DNA from 3 places in the Mesorhizobium delmotii genome. Region 3 is predicted to be linked to each of the others. Evidence: predicted binding sites of a transcription regulator. Region 3 holds the regulator's gene; each other region holds the start of a gene.

Region 1 (7,522 bases), on a different contig from region 3:
GTCAGCGCATAGATGCCGATATAGAGTTCGAGCCGCAGGATCGACGAGACGACCAGAACGATGTTCTGCGCCACCCAGACATAGACCAGCCGGCGGATGAACGGATCGCCGGAGGTCGCACTGCCCGGCCGCAACGCCGCCAGGACGAAACCGGCGGCCAGCAGCGCCGTGACGATCAAGGGATAGGCGCCGCGATGCGCGTAGGCGGCATAGGTCAGCCCGTCGGGAAGGGCGATGCCGCCCCACAGATAAGTGGCGTCGAGCACGGTCTGCACCGCGAACAGGATGTTGAAGACGACCAGCGCGCGAAGAATGGCGGCCTTGCCGAAGATGATGTCCTCGACCGCAGCGGTGGCTCTTGTCGTCGTCACGCCGAGGGGGATAGGCAACGCGAGATGTGCAATGCGGCGCAAAAAGCGCGGCAGCCGCGGGCGCAGAAAGACCCAGACGCCGGCAAGCGCGAACAGCCAGAAGGCCAGCCGCGGCAGCTCGATGAAGTCGAGCAGTGCGAGGAGATCGATCAGCGACAACCAGTATTCGATGACCGGATTGGCGGCGCCGAACAGCGCGAGAAACACTGCGCCCAGGGTCAGCGGCATGATCCAGACGGCGATCGCCGCCAGGCGGATGCGCCGCCGACCGAACCGCCGTGCCGCCTTGCGCCAGCAGAAGAAATCGTGGACGAACCGGAAGGGTGCTGCGAGCAGGAAGAGCGCGACCTGGCCGGCAATGCGGGCAGCGCCGCGCCACAGCCGCCCGACCAGCGAAAGCGCAAAGACGGCCATCGCCACCAGCCCGATCGCGACCGACAGCGCACTGACATTTTCGATAAGCGGCAGCAGCCCGACAAGCAAGGCAACGGACCACAGGCCGCGGGCGCTGAGCGCCGACGGCTGGATGGCCGCTGCTGCGGCGGCAAGCGTGATGCCGAACAGGAAAAACGTGATGCCGACGGGCTGCCCATAGAAGAAGAAATCCGCCAGCGCGGCAAGCAGGACGGCAACGCCGAATCGCGCGCAATAGCTCGGCGCGGCCGTAAGCAACGATGTCATGATCGGATTTTCTCAGCGGCTTTGATCCGGCCGGGGGGCGGAGATTTGCGGATGAAGGGGAAGAGGGTCGCCGAACCGTTCGGCCGCGGTGGATCGACCAGCCACCAACCGTCATTGCGGAGGCGGTACGGCAGGGACCAACGGGGCTTTTCTCGCTCTTGCATACCGCCTGTATCGCCGGCCGAAATGAGGGCAGCGAGGCGCGTCGGAGGAGATTTTCCGCAATCCCGTGCAGTTTTCGTGCAGGCCAAGACCGCTTGCCTCGACCGGCCGCAGGCGGCATAGATCTGAGATGACTGAAACCTACCGCCCGCGGCGCTCGGTGCTTTACGTCCCGGCCTCGAACGACAAGGCGCTGGCCAAGATCTCGTCGCTGGCCTGCGATGCCGTCATCATCGATCTCGAAGATGCCGTCGCCCCGGCCGACAAGGTCTCCGCGCGGGAAAAACTGGCCGGCATCTTCGCAAATCGCCCCGGCCGGCGCTGCGAGATGGTCGTGCGCATCAACCCGCTCTCCAGCGAATGGGGGCCCAAGGACTTGCTGGCGGCGGCACTCTGCGAGCCCGACGCCATCCTGCTGCCCAAGGTCGACACACCGCGCGACGTTCTGGAAGCCGGCGACGTCCTCGACGACAATTTCGGACCCGACGAGGTGAAACTATGGGCGATGATCGAAACGCCCAAGGCTCTGCTCAACATCGGACCGATCGCCGAGCTTGGCCGCGATCCGGACTCGCGGCTGGTTTGTTTCGTTGCCGGAACGAACGATCTGGTCAAGGAGACCGGCACTCTCGCCACGCCCGACCGGCGCTACCTCACACCGTGGCTGATGCAGATGGTGCTCGCCGCGCGCGCCGGCGGCCTCGACCTGCTCGATGGTGTCTTCAATGATTTTCGTGATCTGGACGCTTTTGCGCGCGAATGCGGGGAAGCGGCCGCCATGGGGTTCGACGGCAAGTCGCTGATCCACCCGGCTCAAATCGATGCCGCGAACCGGGCCTTCGCGCCATCTGCCGAAGCGGTGGCCGAGGCACGCTCGGTGAAAGATGCCTTCGCGCTTGCCGAAAATGCCGGCAAGGGTGTCATTGCGCTGAATGGAAAAATGGTCGAACGGCTGCATCTGGCGCAGGCCGAAAAACTGCTGGCGAAGGCGGCCGCCATCGGGGCATGATTGGCAACTCACGACAGGAATGAAAAATGAAACTCTACCGCTTTCTGTCCGGTCCGGACGATTCCAGCTTCTGCCACAAGGTGACGGCAGCGCTGAACAAGGGCTGGCACCTGTTCGGCTCGCCGACCTATTCCTACGACATGGAGGCCAAGGCCATGCGCTGCGGCCAGGCCGTGGTAAAGGATATCGAGGGTCAGGAATACGGGCCCAACACCAAGCTCAGCGACTGGTAGATTTTGCAAAGCTCCGACGCAGGGTGTGTTGAGATTCAGGTCAGGCCGCGCCGGAGTCGAAGACGGGCGCGAAGCGACCAGACTGGGTGGTTTCCCGAGAACCGGAGCGGAGCGTACTTTGGGTACGTGAGCACCGGAAGCGCAGGGAACTGCCGTTCGCAGGCCGGCATCACCTGAATATCAACACAGCCTACTCCGCCGCCTCTTCGATCCGCTCCATATCATCGTCCGACAGGCCGAAATGGTGGCCGATCTCGTGGATCAGCACATGGGTGACGATGTCGCCCAGCGTCTCTTCGTTCTCGGCCCAGTAGTCGAGGATGGCGCGGCGGTAGAGCGTGACGCGGTTCGGCCCCTCGCCGGTCTGCGGATTCCAGCGCTCGGCAATGCCGCGCCCCTCGAACAGGCCGAGCAGGTCGAAAGGCGTTTCCAGCGACAGATCGTCCATGATCTCGTCGGTCGGAAATTCGGCGATCTGGATGACGATCTCGCCGGTCAGCTTGCGAAACTCCTCCGGCAGATGGGCGTAAGCCTCCAGCGCCAGGAACTCCATTTCCTCCATCGACGGCGAAAGCTGGTCGTGCCAGGTGCGGGTCTTGTAGATGCGGGCCATGCTTTGTCCTTCTGATCCCGGCATATAGGCTTTCGAGCCGGGCTCGGCAAATGGGCGGGTTGCCGCCTACGCGAGGACAGGAATAAATTCCCCATGACTCCGCTTGACTCTTCGGTCGCCCTCTGGAATCCTAGAGAACATAACAGGAACAATTGTGAGTGGAAGCTGACCGTCATGGCGACAAGCGCCGTGGCGCGGGAGACTGTTTTTGCCCTGCGCCGCCAGATCGCGAAGATCGAGGGAACGCTGCCCGAGCGCCTGGAGGCGCCGGCCGGCGCAGCCCCCGTTGATGCGCCCCGGAATCCAACAGCTGATGTCACGCCCCAGAATCCAACAGCGGACATCCCGCCTCAGGATCTAACAATCGTCCGCCGCGGCCTCGCCGTGGCGCCGCCCGATGCGTTTCTGCGCACCGGCGCCGAAGGTCTCGATACTGCGCTCAGCGGCGGCCTGCCGAAGGCGGCGCTGAGCGAGATCCATGGCGCCGCGACCCGCGATGCCGGGGCCGTCGCCGGCTTCGCCCTGTCGCTCGTCAGCCTGATCCTCAAACAGGGGCCGCGACTGCCGGTCCTGTGGATCGGCACCGCGGAAATCTTCCGGGAGGCCGGCTTTCCCTATGCCAGGGGGCTTCACGCCCTTTTCGGCATCGAGCCGGAGCAATTGCTGTTTTCCGAGGCGCCAAGGCTCCTCGATGCGCTGTGGACCGCCGAGGAGGCCGCCCGGATGACGGCACTCGCCGCCGTCATCCTCGAAATCCGCGGCAGTCCGCAGCGGCTGGACCTCACCGCGACGCGGCGGCTGCACGCCCGGGCACAGAATGCCGGCCGGCCGGTGTTCCTGCTGCGCCAGGCCGGCGAATCCGAGCCGACGGCGGCACCCGTCCGCCTCGTCCTGTCGGCGGCGCCGTCGGCACCCCGCGAGACGATCGCCGGGCCGCTCGCCGGCTCGATCGGCCGCCCCGCCTTCACCGTCAGCATCGGCAAGAGCCGCACGGCCTTGCCAGGACAATTCACACTGGAGTGGAACCCCGATGAACGCAGTTTCGAGGAAAGAAGGACCGGGGAAGAACGGGCAGCGAATCCTGTCCCTGTGGTTTCCGCATCTCGCCGCGGAAAGGATCCTGCGGCAGCGTCTGGGGCGGTCCTGGCGTTCCCGGCCGTCGGATCACCTGCCCCTGGTGATCAGCCATCGCCAGGGGAACGCGCAGCGCATCGCCGCCCTCGACGAGCGGGCTGAGGCGCTTCACCTGAAGCGCGGCATGGGCATAGCCGACGCGCGCGCCATGCATCCCTCGGTCGACGTGGTGGAAGCCGATCCCGAGGCCGACCGCCGCCTGCTCGAAAGCCTTGCCGACTGGTGCGACCGCTACACCCCGCTGGTGGCGCTCGACGCAGCCGATGGCCTGTTCCTCGACGTCACCGGCTGTACCCATCTTTTCGGCGGCGAACGGTCGATGCTGGACGACATCCTGTCGCGCTTTTTCCATCAGGGTTTCGATGTCCGCGCCGGCCTTGCCGCCACACCTGGTGCAGCCTGGGCGGCGGCGCGGTTTGCCAGTGATCGCATTGTCCCCGGTGGCGAAGAGGAAGCGCTCCTCGCACCCTTGCCGCTGGCGGCGCTGCGCATCGAGCCTGATATCCGCGCCAGCCTGGAAAGCGTCGGCCTGCGCACGGCGGGCGCCGTCATGGCAGCACCGCGCGCGCCGCTCGCCCGCCGCTTCGGTGTCTCGCTGCTTTTGCGCCTCGACCAGGCGCTCGGCCGCCTCGACGAGGCGGTGTCGCCGCGCCTGCCGGTGGCGCCGCTTTCGGTCGAACGCCATCTCGCAGAACCCATCATGCTGACCGACGAAATAGAGCGGCTGGTGAAAATGCTGGCGACGACATTGAAGGCGGACCTCGAGCGCCGCGGCGAGGGCGCAAGAAGGCTGGCGCTGCTGCTCTTCCGCGTCGACGGCGCCGTCAGCCGCATCGCCGTCGGCACCTCGCGGCCGTTGCGCGAGCCGTTGCTGATCCAGAAATTGTTTCACGAAAGGCTTGCCGCGCTCGAACAGGACATCGATGCCGGCTATGGCTTCGATCTCGTGCGCCTCTCGGTCCTGTCGGCTGCGGCCTTCGACATGCAGCAGGCGGATCTCGCCGGCGAAACGCGCGACGACGGCGCCGACATCGCCCTTTTCGCCGACCGCATCCGCGCCCGGCTCGGCGACAGCGCGGTTTTGAAACCGGTCGCCGTCGAGAGTCATCTGCCGGAGCGCGCCGTCGCCATGCTTCCCTATGCGGAGGCGCCGCAAAGGGTCTCTCCGCCGAAGAAGCCGGGCAAGATACAAGACACTTCCTCCAAGCCTGTCTTTCGGCCGGAACGGCCGATCCGGCTGTTCCGTTCGCCCGAACCGATCGAGGTGCCGGCCACCGAAATGCCTGAGGGACCGCCGATGAATTTCCGTTGGCGGCGGGCTCTCTACCGGGTCGCGCGCGCCGAAGGGCCCGAACGCATCGCCCCGGAATGGTGGCGGGAGGCGGCGGGGCAGGAGGACGCGCCGACCCGGGATTATTTCCGCATCGAGGATAGCGACGGCCGCCGTTACTGGCTCTACCGCCAGGGTCTCTACGGCGCCTCGCACGCTGCGCCGCGCTGGTTCATGCATGGGGTCTTCGCATGAACGCGCTGACGGCCGTTCCCTATGCCGAATTCGGCATCCAGTCGAATTTCTCGTTCCTGCGCGGCGCCTCGAAACCGGAGGAGCTGGTGGTCGCGGCAAAGTTCCTGGGCTTTTCGTCGATCGGGCTTGCCGACCGCAATACGGTGGCGGGCGTCGTGCGCGCCTGGCAGCAGGCCAAGGTGGAAGGTCTTTCCTATCATCCTGGCTGCCGCCTGGTTTTTTGCGACGGCACGCCCGACGTTCTCGCCTATCCGCAGGACCGCAAAGGCTGGGGCCATCTGTGCCGCATGCTGACGCAAGCCAATATGCGCGACGAAAGCGAAAAGGGCGCACCGCTTCTCTATCGCGACGACCTTTTCGAATGGGGCGATCTCATGTCGCTGGCAGTCCTGCCGGATCTGTCGGCGGGCGCCAATGATGACCTCACTTTGCTTAGCCGGCTTAAAGATCGCTTCGGCAAGGCTTTGCGGCTTGCCGTTTCGCCGGATTATCACGGCAACGACCGCTTCCGTATCGAGCAGGCAGCTGCCATGGCTGAGGTATCAGGCATTCCGCTGATGGCGACCAACGACGTTCTTTACCATACGTCCGAACGGCGCCGGTTGCAGGACGTGCTGACGGCGATCCGCCTCAACGTACCTGTTTCCGAAGCGGGGCTGGAACTGGCGGCCAATGCCGAGCGCCATTTGAAGCCGCCAATGGAGATGGCGCGGCTTTTCCGCAGGCATCCGCAGGCACTGGCGGAAACGCTGCGCTTTGCCGGCGAATTGAGCTTCTCGCTCGGTGACCTCCAATACAATTATCCCGACGAACCGACGGAATCCGGCCTCGGGCCACAGGCCGAACTGGAACGGCTGGCTCGAGAGGGAGCCGCGATACGGTATCCCTCAGGCGTTCCCGCCGATGTGACGAAGCGCATCCGGGAAGAGCTCGCTTTGATCGAGCGCCTGAATTACGCGCGCTATTTCCTGACTGTCTACGACATCGTCAAATTCGCCCGCAGCCAGGGCATACTCTGCCAGGGACGCGGCTCCGCAGCCAACTCGGTGGTCTGCTATTGCATCGGCATCACCGAAGTGGGCCCCGAGCGGATCGACTCGCTTTTCGAGCGCTTCATTTCCGAGGAAAGAAACGAGCCACCAGATATCGATGTCGATTTCGAACATGAAAAGCGCGAAGAGGTCATCCAGTATATCTATTCCAAATACAGCGCCAAGCGCACCGCGCTTGCCGCGGCCGTCGTTAGCTACCGGGGCCGGTCGGCGATGCGCGAAGTGGCCAAGGCGATGGGCCTGTCGGACGACGTCAGGAGCGCGCTGTCCAGCTCGATCTGGGGCTGGTCGACCTCGGAGCTCGGCGAAAAGGAGACCAGGGCCGGCGGCCTCGATCAAACCGATCCGTCGACAAGGCAGGTGATCGAATGCGCCAACGAGATCATGGGCTTTCCCCGTCATCTGTCCCAGCATGTCGGCGGCTTCGTCATCACCAGGGACCGGCTCGACGAGATCGTGCCCATCATCAAGACGGCGATGGACGAACGCAAGATGGTCGAGTGGGACAAGGACGATCTCGACGCGGTGAAAATCCTCAAGGTCGACGTGCTGGCGCTCGGCATGCTGACCTGCCTTCAGCGTGCCTTCACCCTGCTTCAGGATCATTATCCGGAGGCACGGGATGACTATGGCCAGCCCTATGTGCTGGCCACCCTCCCTGCCGAGGACAAACATGTCTATGACATGATCTGCCGCGCCGACACGATCGGCGTCTTCCAGATCGAATCCCGCGCCCAGATGT
Region 2 (7,522 bases), on a different contig from region 3:
CCATCGCATCGGCGAGGCCCATCTCCCACTGCGTACGGCAATAGGCGCGGAAATCGAAGCAGGGCAGGCCGGGGCAGACCTCGAACTCGATGAGATGGACGCTGTCGTCGGCCTCGACCCGGAAATCGATGGAAAACACATCCCGCAGGCCAAGTCCGGTCATCATGCTTTCGGCGATCCGTCGGATCCTTGCATCGGCTCGCGGCTGGCTGGCGGCGACCGGCAGCAGCACCGGCTCGGCATATGTTCCCGCCGCCTTGGCAGCCTCGCCGGTGTCGCCGTAAAGCGCCAGGCTGTCCGCCATGGTCTGGAAATCACCGCCCGCATCGACAAAGGCGATGCCGAGCGCCTCGACCCCGGTGTCCGGCTTCAGGCCGAGAAAGCTCGCGCGCGCATTGCGCCCGGCGACATAGGGCTGCACGACGACATCGTCGCGATAGGCGGCGAAAACGCGCCGGCTAAGCTCCAGCGCATGGCCGAGATCGTTACAGCGTGAATCCGGCCAGATGCCGATCTTGGCGCCGAGCCGGTTCGGCTTTACGAACCAGCCGGCTGGCGAAGCCGGTGGCTCGACCAGCCAATGACCGTCGCGGGCCAAACCGGATTGCGGCACCGGCAGGCCGAGTGCGCCGAGCACGGCGCCGGAGCGGAATTTGTCCTGGCAGAGTGCAAACAGCGCATCATCGGCGCCGAGTGCCTTCAGGCCGTTCAGTCTTGCCAGAGCCGGCGCCGTACCGCCTCGGAAATAGGCGATGCCGTCGGTCAGCGTCCACACCAGCGTCGTGTCCGGGCCCTCAACGGCAAGCACGCTTGCGGCATCGTCGAGTTCCACCGGCACGAAGGACAGGCCGCGCGTCTGGCAGGCTGCCGCCAGCGCGTCGAACTCAGGGGCGATGTCGGTCGACTGCGCCAGATAGGAGGCGATTTCGGCGGCGCGCGCCGGCACGTGGCCATCGGCGACCAGCCGGTCGAAGCAGGCCTTTTCCGGCTCGTAGACAAGGATCAGCTTCGGCCTGCGGCTTGACATGAGATGCACGATCCCGGGGATGAACGGGTCCTGGCAGCGCGATTGCCTACCATCGCACGGCGGACGCATTCGGCTTTCGCGGAAAACCGACGTCAGCTGGACGCCTGCACGACAGTGCGGCGCTATCTTCATGTTGACCGTGATCTTTTCCGGACCGAAGGTTCGGGATCATGGTCTAGGCGATCAGCACGCGCGGCTCGAAGCGGCCGTTGACCGGAATATCGAGCAGAAACGTCATGCCGGCTTGCGGATCCAGCAGGCGCTGTTTCTCATCCTTGCCCGACCAGGCAGAGGTGACCGCCAGCCGGTCGGCATCCCTGCCGACAAAGGCGGGGCAGGAGGGCTGCGTCGCCGGCATCGCGACCGATCGGATGAGCTTGCCGTCAGGCCCGTATGCTTCGATGACGCTGCCGCCCCAGCAGGCGTTCCAAAGAACACCGTCGCGATCGAGCACCGAACCGTCGATATAGCCCTTGGCCTTGCGGTGATCGACGAAGATCTTCGGTTCGCCGACCGGCAGGCCGGTCGCTGGATCGCAACCGACGCGCATCAACAGGCCGGTGCTGGTATCGGTGTAATGGGCAACGGTTCCATCTTCGGAAAAGCAGATCGAGTTCGACACGGTGATATCCGAAAAGAGCCGGCGCAGCTCTCCCTTGTAGAACCAGTAGATCGAGCCTATGGCCTTTTCCTCGCCTTTGCCCATCGTCCCGACCCAGAAGGCGCCGCAGGGGTGGACGCGCGAATCGTTCGAGCGCGTCGTCGGATTGTCGGCCTCGATCGTCGTATGCAGTGTCATCTTGCCGGTCGCCACGTCGCGGACATGCAGGCCGGTTTCGGTGGCGATCAATTGTCTTTTGTCGTCGATGAAGGCGATCGCGCTGGCCATCTGGCCAAGCTCTTGGATTTTGACCGTACCGCCGGAAAGGCGCTTTTCCAGAAGCTGGCCGTTGACGATGTCGAACCAGTAGAGCGTATCGGTGGTGGGGTCGTAGCTCGGGCCTTCGCCGAGCTGGCAGACATGGTCGGAAAAAACCGAGACGATGGCTTCGCTCATCCTGCCGCTCCAAGCGCCGCATCCCAGGCTGCGACTGCGGCCTGGGCCCGCGTTGCCACCTCATCGACGCTCATGCCTGGCTTGAAAAGGCTGGAGCCAAGGCCGAAGACGCTGACACCTGACGCCTTGTAGCCGGCAAAGTCCTTTTCCGAAACGCCACCGACCGCGCCGACCAGCGTCTCAGCCGGCAAAACGGCGCGCATCGCCGCGATGCCGGCCGCGCCAAGCACGCTGGCCGGGAAGAATTTCAGCGCCGAGGCACCGAGCCGGATGGCCTGGAAGGCCTCGGTCGGCGTGAACACGCCGGGCATCGTCACCATGCCGTAATGCATCGCCCGGCCCATGACCTCGGCATCGATGTTGGGGCTGACCAGCAGCCGCCCGCCGGCCTTGTGCAATCCATCGACATCGGCTGCGGTCAGCACTGTCCCGGCGCCGACCAGTGCCGTCGCCGGCAGCGCGTCAACAATCCTGGCGATCGAGGTAAACGGGTCCGGCGAATTGAGCGGCACTTCGATCGCTTCGATGCCGGCCTCGAAGATCGCCCGGCCAATGGCCACCGCCTCGTCCGGCTTGAGGCCGCGCAGGATGGCGACAAGCCCGCGCTCGAGCTTCGGAAACGGTGCGGTCTCGGTCATGCGGCAACTCCGCTTCCAGCAATCATGCCATTTTTGCGCGCCGCCTCGATCAGGCCGGCACGCACCGCCTCGTCGGCATCGACGGCTCTCACCGCAAGTCCAGCAAGACCGAGCGCCTCAGTATAGAGCGTGCTGAGCGCGCCGGAAGCGACCAGCACGACCGACCCGCCTTTGCCATAACGGCGGCTGGCCGAGGCGATCTCGCCGCCGATCAGCAGGCCGGACAGGCAAGCAGCGGCATCGCCGGGCTTCAGGTCCTGCAGCAGGCCGGCAGCGCGGATCGAGAACAGCCTCGACGTGACATCGCCGCCCTCGGCCAGCGCTTGCTCGCACCAGCGCTGAAAAAAAGGATTGCCTGATGCAACCGGCTGTGGCTGCTCGCCCAGCGAATGGCGCAGGATCGAATGCGCCGCCAGCACCGAAAACAGCTCGCCGGTCGGCCATGTCCCGAAACCGGTAACGGCGCTGTCCTCGACCAGCACCCATTTCGAATGGGTGCCGGGCATGCAGACGAGATGGCGGCCTTTTGCCGGCAAACCGGCGCCGGCAAGCTGCGTTTCCTCGCCGCGCATGACGTCAGGCGCGTCGGCCTGGCGCTGGGCCAGGCCCGGCACGATGCGGATGTCGCGGCGCTGGCCGGGGACGCGCGCAGCGCCGGCAAGGATGGCACCGATCGGCGCCGGCACGGTGACATAGGGCGCCTCCAGCCAGCCCTGGCGCGATCCGGCCATGCCGCAGACGATGACGGGCATCGCTTCCGGCGCGCCCATCGCCGCCAGATGTCCTTCGAGGATGGTCGAAAACCCGGCGGCTTGCGCGGTGATCAGCCCGTCGTCGCCGCGGCGCTCGGCAAGCACGTTTCCGGCCTCATCGACCAGCCAGACCCTGAGACGGGTCGTGCCCCAGTCGACGGCGGCCACAGAAGGCACGCTGCTCGCTGAGTTCACAGGAAGCCCCCATCGACGATCAGCATCTGCGCGGTCAGCATGCGCGAAGCATCCGACGCCAGGAACAGCACCGTGCCGACAATGTCTTCCGGCTGCATCACTTGCTTGATGCATTGCTTGGCAATATGGGCGGCGAGCGCCTGTTCGCTAACCCAGAGCTCCTTCTGCCGCTCAGTGATCACCCAGCCGGGTGCGATCGCGTTGACGCGAATGCCGTCGGCGCCGAGTTTGCCGGCAAGCCCCTTGGTCAGGCCGACGATGCCGGCCTTGGCCGCGGTATAGGCCGGCATATCGGGGTGGTTGATCAGAAACGATGTCGACGTGAAGTTGATGATCGAGCCGCCGCCGGCGCGCTTCATGCCCGGCGCCACCGCCTGTGCGGAGAAGAAATGCGGACGCAGATTAACCGCTTGGTTGTTGTCCCAGAACTCCACGGTGACATCTTCCACCGCGTGGCGATCGTCAACTGCTGCATTGTTGACCAGCACGGTGACGTCGCCATGGGCTTCGGCCGCCTTGGCGGCTGAAGCCCGCAGCGCCTCGATGTCGCGTATGTCCGTCTTGAGATAAAGGGGCCGGCGGCCGAGATCCTTCTCGATGCGGTCGGCCAGCGCCAGGCTCGGGCCGTCGGCGATGTCGATGAAGGCGACCTTTGCTCCCTGGTGGGCAAAGCCCTCCGTCAGCGCCGCACCGATGCCGGAGCCGCCGCCGGTAATCAGCACCGAAGCACCTTCAAGGTCGGCAAAGCGCGCCGATGGCATCATCTTTTTCTCCCTGCGCATGGCCCGAAAATCAGTTTCGATTTTCGGAAAGGATCATGCGCAAAATCAAAGTGCTACGGCGTCCTTTGAGCGTCCAAAAGGACGCGCGGCGCTGTAGGCTCAGTCGGCGCGCATCCTACCCAGCCCGGTCGGGGGAGCAAGGGAGAAAAACCGATTCCCGAGGCTTATGTCAGACAAAAAGTCGATCACGCCCCACTATGCGTCCTCGCAGCGCGGCCAACCCACGAAGGCATCGAGCGCACGCACAGCCTCGCTTTGCCTGCAACTGACCGACAGACGCCCGCTTGCAGCAGGCAATCCTCAAAATGTCGCGATTGGCAGATGACCGGCGAGGTTGTACAGGCAAGCAAGCAGCCCATACGATCCGCCGGAGATCCGCCATGCCTTTGAAAATCGCCGTCCAGATGGACCACATCTCCACCGTCTCGATTGCCGGCGACACGTCTTTCGCGCTGTCGCTGGAAGCGCAGCGGCGCGGCCATCAGCTCTTCCATTATACGCCCGATCGACTGTTGCTGCGCGGCGGCAAGGTGTTTGCCCGCATCGAGGCAATGCAGGTCCGCGATGAGAAGGGCAATCACTATTCGCTCGGCGAAGAAGTCCGCACCGACCTGTCGGAGATGGACGTCATCCTGCTCAGGCAGGATCCCCCGTTCGACATGAACTACATCACCTCCACGCATATCCTCGAGCGTATCCATCCCAAGACGCTGGTGGTCAACGACCCGGCCTGGGTGCGCAACAGCCCGGAAAAGATCTTCGTCACCGAATTCCCCGACCTGATGCCGGAAACGCTGATCACCAAGGACCCGCTGGAGGTCGCCGCCTTCCGCAAGGAGTTCGGCGACATCATCGTCAAGCCGCTCTACGGCAATGGCGGCGCCGGCATCTTCCACCTGCACGAGGCCGACCGCAACCTTGCCTCGCTGCTCGAGATGTTCGGGCAGTTGTTCCGCGAGCCTTACATCGTGCAGCGCTATCTCAAGGAGGTGCGCGCCGGCGACAAGCGCATCATCCTGATCGACGGTGAGCCGGTCGGCGCCATCAACCGGGTGCCGGCCGAGACTGATTCACGCTCCAACATGCATGTCGGCGGCCGCGCCGAAAAAACCGAATTGACGGAGCGCGAACGCGAGATCTGCGCCCGCATCGGCCCGTCGCTGAAAGAGCGCGGCTTTATCCTCGTCGGCATCGACGTGATCGGCGACTACATGACCGAGATCAACGTGACGTCGCCGACCGGCGTGCGCGAGGTGCAGCGTTTTGGTGGCGCCGATATTGCGAGCCTGTTCTGGGAGGCGGTCGAGGACAAACGCAAGTAAGCGCACGCTTTGCGGAACAGTGTTTTTCCGACCCGTTAGCGCCGCGACGCCATCAGATTGTAGCGTCCAATTGTTCCCGTAATGTTCTTGCCTCAGCCGTAAATCTGTGGTTGTCTGCGGCAAAGCCGTTCGCGGCATGATCGCAGAGGCTTGGGCAAGTCTGCATCCGGGGGTGAAAAAATGGTTGCGCGGGTCCGTACGGTCGCTTTCCAGGGCATCGAGGCCGTACCGGTCGACGTCCAGGTGATGATCGCGCCCGGCAAGGTCAACATGCACATCGTCGGCCTCGGCGACAAGGCGGTGGCCGAAAGCCGCGAGCGGGTCCAGGCGGCCCTGCACGCGTCGGGCCTGTCGATGCCGTCGAAAAAGGTCACGGTCAATTTGGCGCCGGCTGACCTGCCCAAGGAAGGCAGCCATTACGATTTGCCGATCGCGCTCGGCCTGATGGCGGCATTGGGCGCCATTCCAGGCGACATGCTGTCCGGCTATGTCGTGCTTGGCGAGCTGTCGCTCGACGGCACCATCGCCGCGGTGGCCGGCGCGCTGCCGGCGGCGATCGGCGCCAATGCCGAAGGCAAGGGCCTGATCTGTCCTTTCGCCTGCGGCCCGGAAGCGGCGTGGGCCGGCAAGGATTTCGACATCCTGGCGCCACGCAGCCTGATCGCCATCGCCAATCATTTTCGCGGCACGCAGGTGCTGTCGCGGCCGGAAGCCGGCATCCATGCCTCGGCGCGCGACCTGCCGGATCTCGCCGACATCAAGGGCCAGGAGACCGCCAAGCGAGCACTGGAAGTGGCGGCAGCCGGCGGCCACAATCTGCTGATGGTCGGACCGCCGGGATCGGGAAAATCGATGCTGGCGCAGCGGCTGCCGTCGATCCTGCCGCCGCTGGCGCCGAGGGAATTGCTCGAAGTCTCGATGATCGCATCAGTGGCAGGCGAACTCGGCGAGGGAAAACTGACCGACCGGCGGCCGTTCCGAGCGCCGCACCATTCGGCCTCGATGGCGGCGATGGTCGGCGGCGGCCTGCGCGTGCGGCCGGGCGAGGCCTCGCTTGCCCATCACGGCGTGCTGTTCCTCGACGAGTTTCCCGAATTCTCGCCGCAGGCGCTCGATGCGCTGCGCCAGCCGCTGGAGACCGGCGATTGCATGATCGCCCGCGCCAACCATCGCGTCACCTATCCGGCGCGCATCCAGCTGGTCGCGGCGATGAATCCGTGCCGCTGCGGCATGGCCGGCGAGCCGGGCTATCGCTGCCTGCGCGGCGACCGTTGCCGCACCGACTACCAGGCGCGCATTTCCGGCCCGCTGCTCGACCGCATCGATCTCCGGATCGAGGTGCCGGCGGTCTCGGCCAGCGATCTGATCCGGCCGGACCGGGCGGAGAAAAGTGCCGCGGTGGCATTGCGCGTGGCACGCGCCCGGACGATCCAGCGCGAGCGTTTCGAACGGCTCGGCGCGACCTCCGCCACCACCAACGCGCATTGCTCGCCCTCGGTCATCGAGGAGATCGCGATGCCGGATGCATCAGGCCTGTCGCTGCTCAGGGACGCCAGCGAAAAACTCGGCTTTTCCGCACGGGCCTATCATCGGGTGCTGAAAGTGGCGCGGACGCTGGCCGATCTCGAGGCGAGCGAGACGGTCGGCCGCATCCATCTGGCCGAGGCGATTTCCTACCGCATGAGCTCGGAGCGAATGGCGCAGGCGGCGTAGAGTGCACCGGCCGGGCGCCGGAAAGCTTGACCTCGG
Region 3 (7,522 bases):
GTGGGTGATGCCCATGTCGTGGTCGTCGACGACGACGGCATGCATATAGGTCGGATTGCCGTCCGAGCGCAGGATGATGAAATCGTCGAGATCCTTGTTGGGGAAGCGGACTTCGCCCTGCACGAGATCATGCACCACCGTCTCGTCGTCGGCCGGCGCTTTGATTCGGATCGCGCCCTTGGCGCCGGCTGGCGCCTCGGACGGGTCGCGGTCGCGCCAGCGGCCGTCATAGCGGGGAGGCAAGCCCTTGGCCCGCGCGCTCTCACGCATCGCTTCCAGTTCAGCCGGCGTAGCGTAGCAGTAATAGGCCTTGCCCATGCGCACCAGTTCCTCGGCGACCGCGCGGTGGCGCGGCGCGCGCTCGAACTGCGATACCGGCTCGCCGTCCCAGGTGAGGCCGAGCCAGGAGAGTCCGTCGAGGATGGCGGCGGTTGCCGCATCGGTCGAACGCTCACGATCGGTGTCCTCGATGCGCAGCAGCATCGTGCCGCCGGTGTGTTTCGCATACAGCCAGTTGAACAGCGCCGTGCGCGCGCCGCCAATATGCAGGAAGCCGGTGGGCGAGGGGGCGAAACGGGTGACGACCTTGTCGGACATGGAACTCTCAGGCAAGCGCAGGAAACGGATGTGATTGCGCGGACTTTCGCGCGTCGCGCGTTCATGTAGCATAGGAGGTCAAGGGCGCAAGGGGCAGACCCGATGGCTGGACCAGGCCGCGGCGCGGACAAGAGCGAGGGCGCGACCACAAGCGTCAGCGAACGATCGCTGTTTGCCGACGTTCCCCACGCCGAGCCGCTACCCGTTTCGCTGCCTGCGTCGCACCCGGGCATTCAGCCTCTTTCGCCGGACCGCGCCGCGCCAACACCGGCTCCAACACCCGGGCCTGTCATTCGTTTCCGCCGACAGCTTAGCCATCTTTCACCATCCGGTATCCGCAACAGCGTGGCCTCGGCAGCCGGCCTGGAACTAGACCGCGGCGTCGCCTTCCTGCTGGTGCCGGTTTTTCTGGCATGCGGGGTGATCGTCTATTTTTCGCTTGCCGTCGAACCGGACTTTCCGCAGCCCATTGCCGTCGTGGTCCTCACGGCATTGTGTGCGGCGGTGACACGCTCATGGCGCAAAACGCATCTGTGCTTCATGGCAGCGTTGCTGTGCGCACTCGGGCTACTCGCCGCCAAGGTTGAAACCTGGCGCGTGGGAACGCAGATGCTCGGCTCGGAAATCCAGACCCAGCTCACCGGCCGTGTCGTTAGGCTCGATCAGATGGCGAACGGCCGGATCAGGCTGACCATCGACGTGATGTCGACCGCCCGGCCGACACTGCGTTATGCGCCGGAACGTGTCAGGGTTTCGGCACGCAAAATTCCCGCTGAGATGACCGCAGGCTCGGTGGCAACCGGCTATGTGAGGCTTCTGCCTCCGACTGGCCCGGTTAGGCCGGACAGTTATGACTTCTCCTTCGACAGCTATTTCGCCGGTATCGGTGCCAGTGGCTTTTTCCTCGGCAATCCGAAGATCGTCGTTTCCGAAGATGCACCGTTCGCCGCGCGCATTTCTTCCTCGATCGAAAAGGCGCGTGAAACCATCGCCGACCATATCAGGGACAGCATCGGTGGCGCCGAGGGGGAGATTGCCGCCGCGCTGATCGTCGGCGTGCGTGCCGGCATTCCCGAAGAGATAAACGAATCGATGCGGCGCACCGGCATCTACCACATCATCTCGATTTCCGGCCTGCACATGGCGCTTGTCGCCGGCACCATCATGGGATTGCTGCGCGGCGCCTTTGCGCTGGTTCCCGATTTTTCGTCGCGCCGGCCGGTCAAAAAATATGCGGCTGCTGCCGCACTCGTTTCCATCGCTGCCTATCTGATTTTTTCCGGTATCGTGGTCGCGGCTGAACGCAGCTTTATCATGCTGGCGGTAATGCTTGTCGCCGTGCTGTTCGACCGGGCGGCACTCACCATGCGCAATCTGGCGATTTCGGCCATCGCCGTCATCGTCGTGTCGCCGCACGAGGTGGTCGGCCCAAGCTTCCAGATGTCCTTCGCCGCGACCGCTGCTCTCGTGGGCGCCTATGCCGGCTGGTCCGACTATCGTGCCAACAAGGCCACCGCGCCGCCACAGCGACGGTCAACGATCGCTTTCGTCACGCGAAAACTTGCCGCTGGGACAGGTACCATCGCAATGACCTCCATCATTGCCGGCAGCGCCACCGCACTCTTCGCCATCTGGCACTTCCAGCGCGTCTCGCCGCTCAGCCTGTTCGCCAATCTGGCCGTCATGCCGATCGTCACGGTCGTCATGTTCCTGGCCGTCGTCAGCGCTTTGGCAATGCCGTTCGGCTTCGACGGCCCTTTCCTATACATGATGGGCAAGGGGCTGACGGCCATGATTGCAATATCGGGATGGATCTCCGAGCGGTCGCCGGTCGATGCCGTCGGGCTGATCTCGTTGCAGTCGGTTCTGCTGGTGACGGCCGCCCTGGTCATCGCCACGATGGCAACGACATGGTTGCGGCTTGCGGCACTTCCCTTTGCGCTCGCCGGCCTGCTGACGATTTCCGAGACGCGCACCCCCGACGTGCTGATTTCGGAAGATGCGCATCTGGTGGCGCTGCCGATCGGCGGCGGCGAACTTGCCGTCAACCGGGTGCGCTCGAACGAATTCACCACCGACAACTGGAAACATGCGCTGGTTTCAGCGACCATTGTCGAGCCGGAGACATTCGAAAAAGGAGACGTGCGGTTCGACATCGTCGACCCGGCCGACCTGCCGCCGGGAGCGCCCTTCTACTGCACTGCCGGCCTGTGCCTCGCCCGGCACCAGTCCGGCGCGATCATCGCGCTCGCCGACGACCGCAAATCCGCACGGCCAGCCTGTGCCTTTGCGGATTTGATCGTCATCGATGATGCCACAGCCTATTATAATCCCTGCCGCAATCCGCTGGTTCTCGTCGTCACCAAACGGCAGCTCGCTCGCATGGGCAGTGCCGCCGTCTTTTTCGATCCGCTATCGGCGACGACGCGCGCAGAAATCCAGTTTGCCGTCAGACAGCCCTATAGGCCCTGGCATGAGCAGCGGAGATTTTCGCGCGAGGCAAGGGGCCTGCCGCCATACCGCAGGGCCGAGAAACCCCAAAAGCCTGCCGTTCAGTAACGCCGGATCAGTCCGACGAGCTTGCCTTGCACCTTGACCCGGTCCGGCCCGAAGATGCGCGTCTCGTAGGCCGGATTGGCGGCTTCCAGTGCGATCGAGGCACCTTTGCGGCGGAACCGCTTCAGCGTCGCTTCCTCGTCGTCGACCAAGGCGACGATGATCTCGCCAGGCTGGGCGGTGTCGGCGTTGCGGATGATGACCGTGTCGCCGTCGAAAATGCCGGCCTCGATCATCGAATCACCCTTGACCTCCAGCGCGTAGTGCGTGCCGCCGGTGATCATGTCCGGTGGTACCGAGATCGAATGCGTCTGGTGCTGGATGGCGTCGATCGGCACACCGGCAGCGATGCGGCCCATCACCGGTATGGAGATGGTGGCAACGACGTCGTCGTCATTGCCGGCCGCGGGCATGCGCGAAGGCGCCGGCTTGATCTGTCGTCCGAGGCTGCCCTGCCCAAGGCTGCCCTGAATGACGCTTGGCGAGAATTTGCGCGCCGCATTGAGGCCGGGCGCGATCGAATCGGGCAGGCGCAGCACCTCCAGCGCGCGGGCGCGGTTGGGCAGGCGGCGAATGAAACCGCGCTCCTCCAGTGCAGTGATCAGCCGATGGATCCCCGACTTCGAGGCGAGGTCGAGCGCTTCCTTCATCTCGTCGAACGAGGGCGGAATGCCGCTTTCCTTCAGCCGCTCGTGGATGAACATCAGCAGTTCATGTTGTTTGCGTGTCAGCATCGCGACCCCCAACAGAATCAGAAAAACAAACCCAGAACAAACACTATCTGTTCCAGTTGTGTTCCGCAACCGTTTAAAATTTAATGAATGTGTTGACGTTTTGTTCAGCGTAGCATCAGCACGCTGCACGCGGCGCCCGTCGCGGCTGGGGGAGAGAACGGCTCGCGCACGATCAGCCCGTTGGCGTCGGCCAGCATTTTGAGCATCGAGGAATCCTGGATGCCGAACGGGGTCGCCAGCAGCGTGCCGGCTTCTTCGCTCACCACGGCGCGTACATAGTCCTGCCTGAGATCGTTGGCCGGCATGGCGGCGCCGAGCCGCGCCTGACGCATGTCCTGCCGGAAGGCGCGGCCGCCGAGCCGCGCAAGCAGCGGCGTCAGAAAGAGCTGCGTGCAGACCAGGCTCGCCACCGGATTGCCAGGCAGGCCGATGCAGCGGATGTCACCCAGCCGCCCGAACATCAGCGGCTTGCCGGGCCGCATGGCGATTTTCCAGAAATCGAGCGTCATGCCTTCACCGGTCAGCACGTCATGGACCAGGTCATGGTCGCCGACCGAGGCGCCGCCCAGCGTGACGATGACGTCGGCGCCTGCGTCGACCGCTTGTTTCACCAGCGTGGCGATCGCCTCCTTGCGGTCGGGGGCGATGCCGAGATCGAGCGCGCTGGCGCCGACCGAGCGGGCCGCGGCGGCGACGCCATAGGCATTGGACGAGATGATCTGGTCAGGGCCAAGGTCGCTGCCCGGCGGCAGCAATTCGTCGCCGGTGGCGATGATGGCGACCAACGGCCGTTTCACCACGCTGACCTGCGGGTGGTTGGCCGACGCCGCCAGCGACAATGCCGCCGGATCAAGCGGGCGGCCTTTCTCCAGCAGGACGTCGCCCTTCGAGAAATCGAGCCCGAGGCGGCGGATGTTGCGGCCTTCAACCGTCGACGCGGTCACTTCGATGCTGCCGCCGCCGAGGTCGCGGACATTCTCCTGGATGACGATGGTGTCGGCGCCTGCAGGAAGCGGCGCGCCGGTGAAGATGCGCACGGCCTGCGCCGGGCCGACTGTTCCGGCAAAGCCGCGTCCGGCCGGCGCCATGCCGATCACCGAAAGTCTTGCGGGCACGGACGCGACATCCTCGGCCCGCACGGCATAGCCGTCCATGGCGGACGCGTTGAACGGCGGCTGGGTGCGGAGCGCCAGGAGCGGCTCCGCCAGCACGCGGTCGGCGGCGTCCATCAGGGCGACGCTTTCAGCCTGCAAGGGCGCAGCATCCTCAAGCAGGCGCTCGAGCGCCTCGGCGACCGGAAGCAGTGCCATTATTGGCCCGCCCCCTTGGCGTCTGCCTTGTAGTCGCCGGATTTGCCGCCGGTCTTTTCCACCAGCCTGATGCCCGAGATCACCATGGCGCGGTCGACCGCCTTGGCCATGTCATAGATGGTCAGGCAGGCGACCGAGACGGCGGTCAGCGCTTCCATCTCGACGCCGGTCTTACCGGTGACGCGGGCCAGCGCCGTGACCTTCAGGCCTGGCAGCGTCGCGTCCGTTTCGATGTCAACGGATACCTTGGTCAACAGCAGCGGATGGCAGAGCGGGATCAGCTCATGCGTCCTCTTGGCCGCCATGATGCCGGCGATGCGCGCCGTGCCCAGCACGTCGCCCTTCTTGGCATCGCCGTCGAGAATCATCTTCAGCGTTTCGGGCCGCATCGAGACAAGACCTTCGGCGATTGCCGTGCGCGTCGTCTCCGCCTTGTCGCCGACATCGACCATATTGGCTTCGCCTTTCGCGCCAAGATGGGTGAGGGCGGCCGTCATCGTCAGGTCACCTTAGAGCGGCGTGCGTCCGTCTGGACGCGCAACGTACGCTCTAATGCTTTGAATCTATGCATCGTGCTCTCCGAAAATCGATTCCGATTTTCGGGCCGATGCAATGGCGGGCGCCTTGCCCGTCAAAAGCAGGTGCGTCGCAATGGCCACGTCCTGTTGCCGCATCAGGCTCTCGCCGACGAGGAACGTACCGATGCCGCTCCGTTGCAGCCTGCGGCAGTCTTCGTGCGAGAAAATACCGCTCTCGCTGACCAGCAGGCGGTCTGCCGGCATCATCGTCGCGAGCCGCTCCGAGGTCTCGATGCTGGTTTCGAACGTCCGGAGATTGCGGTTGTTGATGCCGATCAGCCGCGATGACAGTTTCAGCGCGCGTTCCGTCTCGGCCTCGTCATGCACTTCGACCAGCGCGTCCATGCCGAGCTCGAACGCCGTCGTTTCGAGTTCGCTGGCCACGGCGTCATCGACGCTCGCCATGATGATCAGGATGGCGTCAGCGCCCCACGCACGGGCTTCGAACACCTGATAAGGCTCGAACAGAAAATCCTTGCGCAAAGCGGGCAATGGCACGGCGTTGCGCGCGTCGGTGAGGAATTCAGGCGCACCCTGGAAGGACGGCGCGTCGGTCAGCACCGAAAGGCAGGCGGCGCCACCTTTCCCATAGGCCCTGGCTAGTGCCGGCGGATCGAAATCGGCACGGATCAGGCCCTTGGACGGGCTCGCCTTCTTGATCTCGGCGATCAGCGCGAAGCTGCCGGATTTGCGCCTGGCTTCAAGAGCCGAGAGAAAGCCGCGCGCTGCATCGGTGTCCTTCGCCCGCGCCTTGATCTCGGCAAGCGGCACGCGCGCCTTCGCCGCGGCGATCTCGTCGCGCTTGTAGGCTTCGATCTTGCGCAGGATATCAGACACGGCTCTATCCGTTCGAAATCTCGACCAGCCGATCGAGCACTTTCAGCGCCCGGCCGCTGTCGATGGCTTGCGCCGCCGTCGCCATGCCGTCGGCAAGCGTCGTCGCCTTGCCCGCCACCACCAGCCCGGCGCCGGCGTTCATTAGCACCGTATCACGAAAGGCGCCGGCAGCGCCGCCCAGCATGTCGCGCAGCGCCTGGGCGTTGTAGGCGGCATCGCCGCCGCGCAACTCGTCCTTGGTGTGCCGCTTCAGCCCAACCGCTTCCGGTGTCAGCGTAAAGGTGCGGATCTCGCCGCCGACCAGTTCGGCCACTTGGGTTTCACCGGTGGTGGTGATCTCGTCATAACCGTCGCCATGGGCGACCCAGGCGTGGTCGGCGCCCAGTGCCTTCAGCGTCTCGGCCACCGGCATGATCCATTCCGGCAAGAAGACGCCGACCATTTGCCGGCTCACACTGGCCGGATTAGAGAGCGGGCCAAGCAGGTTGAAGATGGTGCGGGTGCCGAGCTCGACGCGGATCGGACCGACATGCTTCATCGCCGGATGATGCGCCGGCGCGAACATGAAGCCGACGCCTGTGTCGTGGATACAGTGGCCGATCGTTTCCGGCGGGATATCGATCTTGACGCCGAGCGCGGTCAGCACGTCGGCGGCGCCGGTCTGCGAGGACAGTCCGCGATTGCCGTGCTTGGCCACCGGCACGCCGCAGGCGGCGATGACGAAGGCGGATGCGGTCGAGATGTTGACGCTGTGCGAATTGTCGCCGCCGGTGCCGACGATGTCGATCGCGCCAGCGGGCGCGTCGACGCGCAGCATCTTGGCGCGCATGGTGGCGACGGCGCCGGAAATCTCGTTCACCGTCTCGCCGCGCACACGCAGCGCCATCAGGAAGCCGCCGATCTGGCCGGG

What was found. Region 3 encodes LexA, which represses DNA repair genes until DNA is damaged. Its sites were predicted from a motif close to TGTTCNNNNTGTGTTCNG; they were not measured.
Region 1: BQ8482_RS39330 (ImuA family protein) is a predicted target of LexA. The motif match lies at 3,203-3,220, and genes of this name have one in related genera.
Region 2: BQ8482_RS01920 (YifB family Mg chelatase-like AAA ATPase) is a predicted target of LexA. The motif match lies at 5,845-5,862, and genes of this name have one in related genera.

What each region holds. Positions count from the first base shown of each region.
Region 1 is NZ_FUIG01000026.1:129,308-136,829, reverse strand. It holds gene BQ8482_RS17295 (DUF4153 domain-containing protein) at 1-1,052, opposite strand, end outside; gene BQ8482_RS17290 (HpcH/HpaI aldolase/citrate lyase family protein) at 1,345-2,223, shown strand; gene BQ8482_RS17285 (DUF1737 domain-containing protein) at 2,250-2,456, shown strand; gene BQ8482_RS17280 (metallopeptidase family protein) at 2,647-3,069, opposite strand; gene BQ8482_RS39330 (ImuA family protein) at 3,244-4,305, shown strand; gene BQ8482_RS17270 (DUF6504 family protein) at 4,247-5,728, shown strand; gene BQ8482_RS17265 (error-prone DNA polymerase) at 5,725-7,522, shown strand, end outside.
Region 2 is NZ_FUIG01000013.1:98,446-105,967, reverse strand. It holds gene BQ8482_RS01950 (D-alanine--D-alanine ligase family protein) at 1-1,027, opposite strand, end outside; gene BQ8482_RS01945 (SMP-30/gluconolactonase/LRE family protein) at 1,203-2,084, opposite strand; gene BQ8482_RS01940 (2-dehydro-3-deoxy-6-phosphogalactonate aldolase) at 2,081-2,722, opposite strand; gene BQ8482_RS01935 (2-dehydro-3-deoxygalactonokinase) at 2,719-3,669, opposite strand; gene BQ8482_RS01930 (SDR family NAD(P)-dependent oxidoreductase) at 3,666-4,433, opposite strand; gene gshB (glutathione synthase) at 4,832-5,773, shown strand; gene BQ8482_RS01920 (YifB family Mg chelatase-like AAA ATPase) at 5,954-7,486, shown strand.
Region 3 is NZ_FUIG01000002.1:162,043-169,564, forward strand. It holds gene gltX (glutamate--tRNA ligase) at 1-597, opposite strand, end outside; gene BQ8482_RS00885 (ComEC/Rec2 family competence protein) at 700-3,156, shown strand; gene lexA (transcriptional repressor LexA) at 3,150-3,887, opposite strand; gene BQ8482_RS00895 (molybdopterin molybdotransferase MoeA) at 3,992-5,197, opposite strand; gene moaC (cyclic pyranopterin monophosphate synthase MoaC) at 5,197-5,694, opposite strand; gene trpC (indole-3-glycerol phosphate synthase TrpC) at 5,761-6,612, opposite strand; gene trpD (anthranilate phosphoribosyltransferase) at 6,617-7,522, opposite strand, start outside.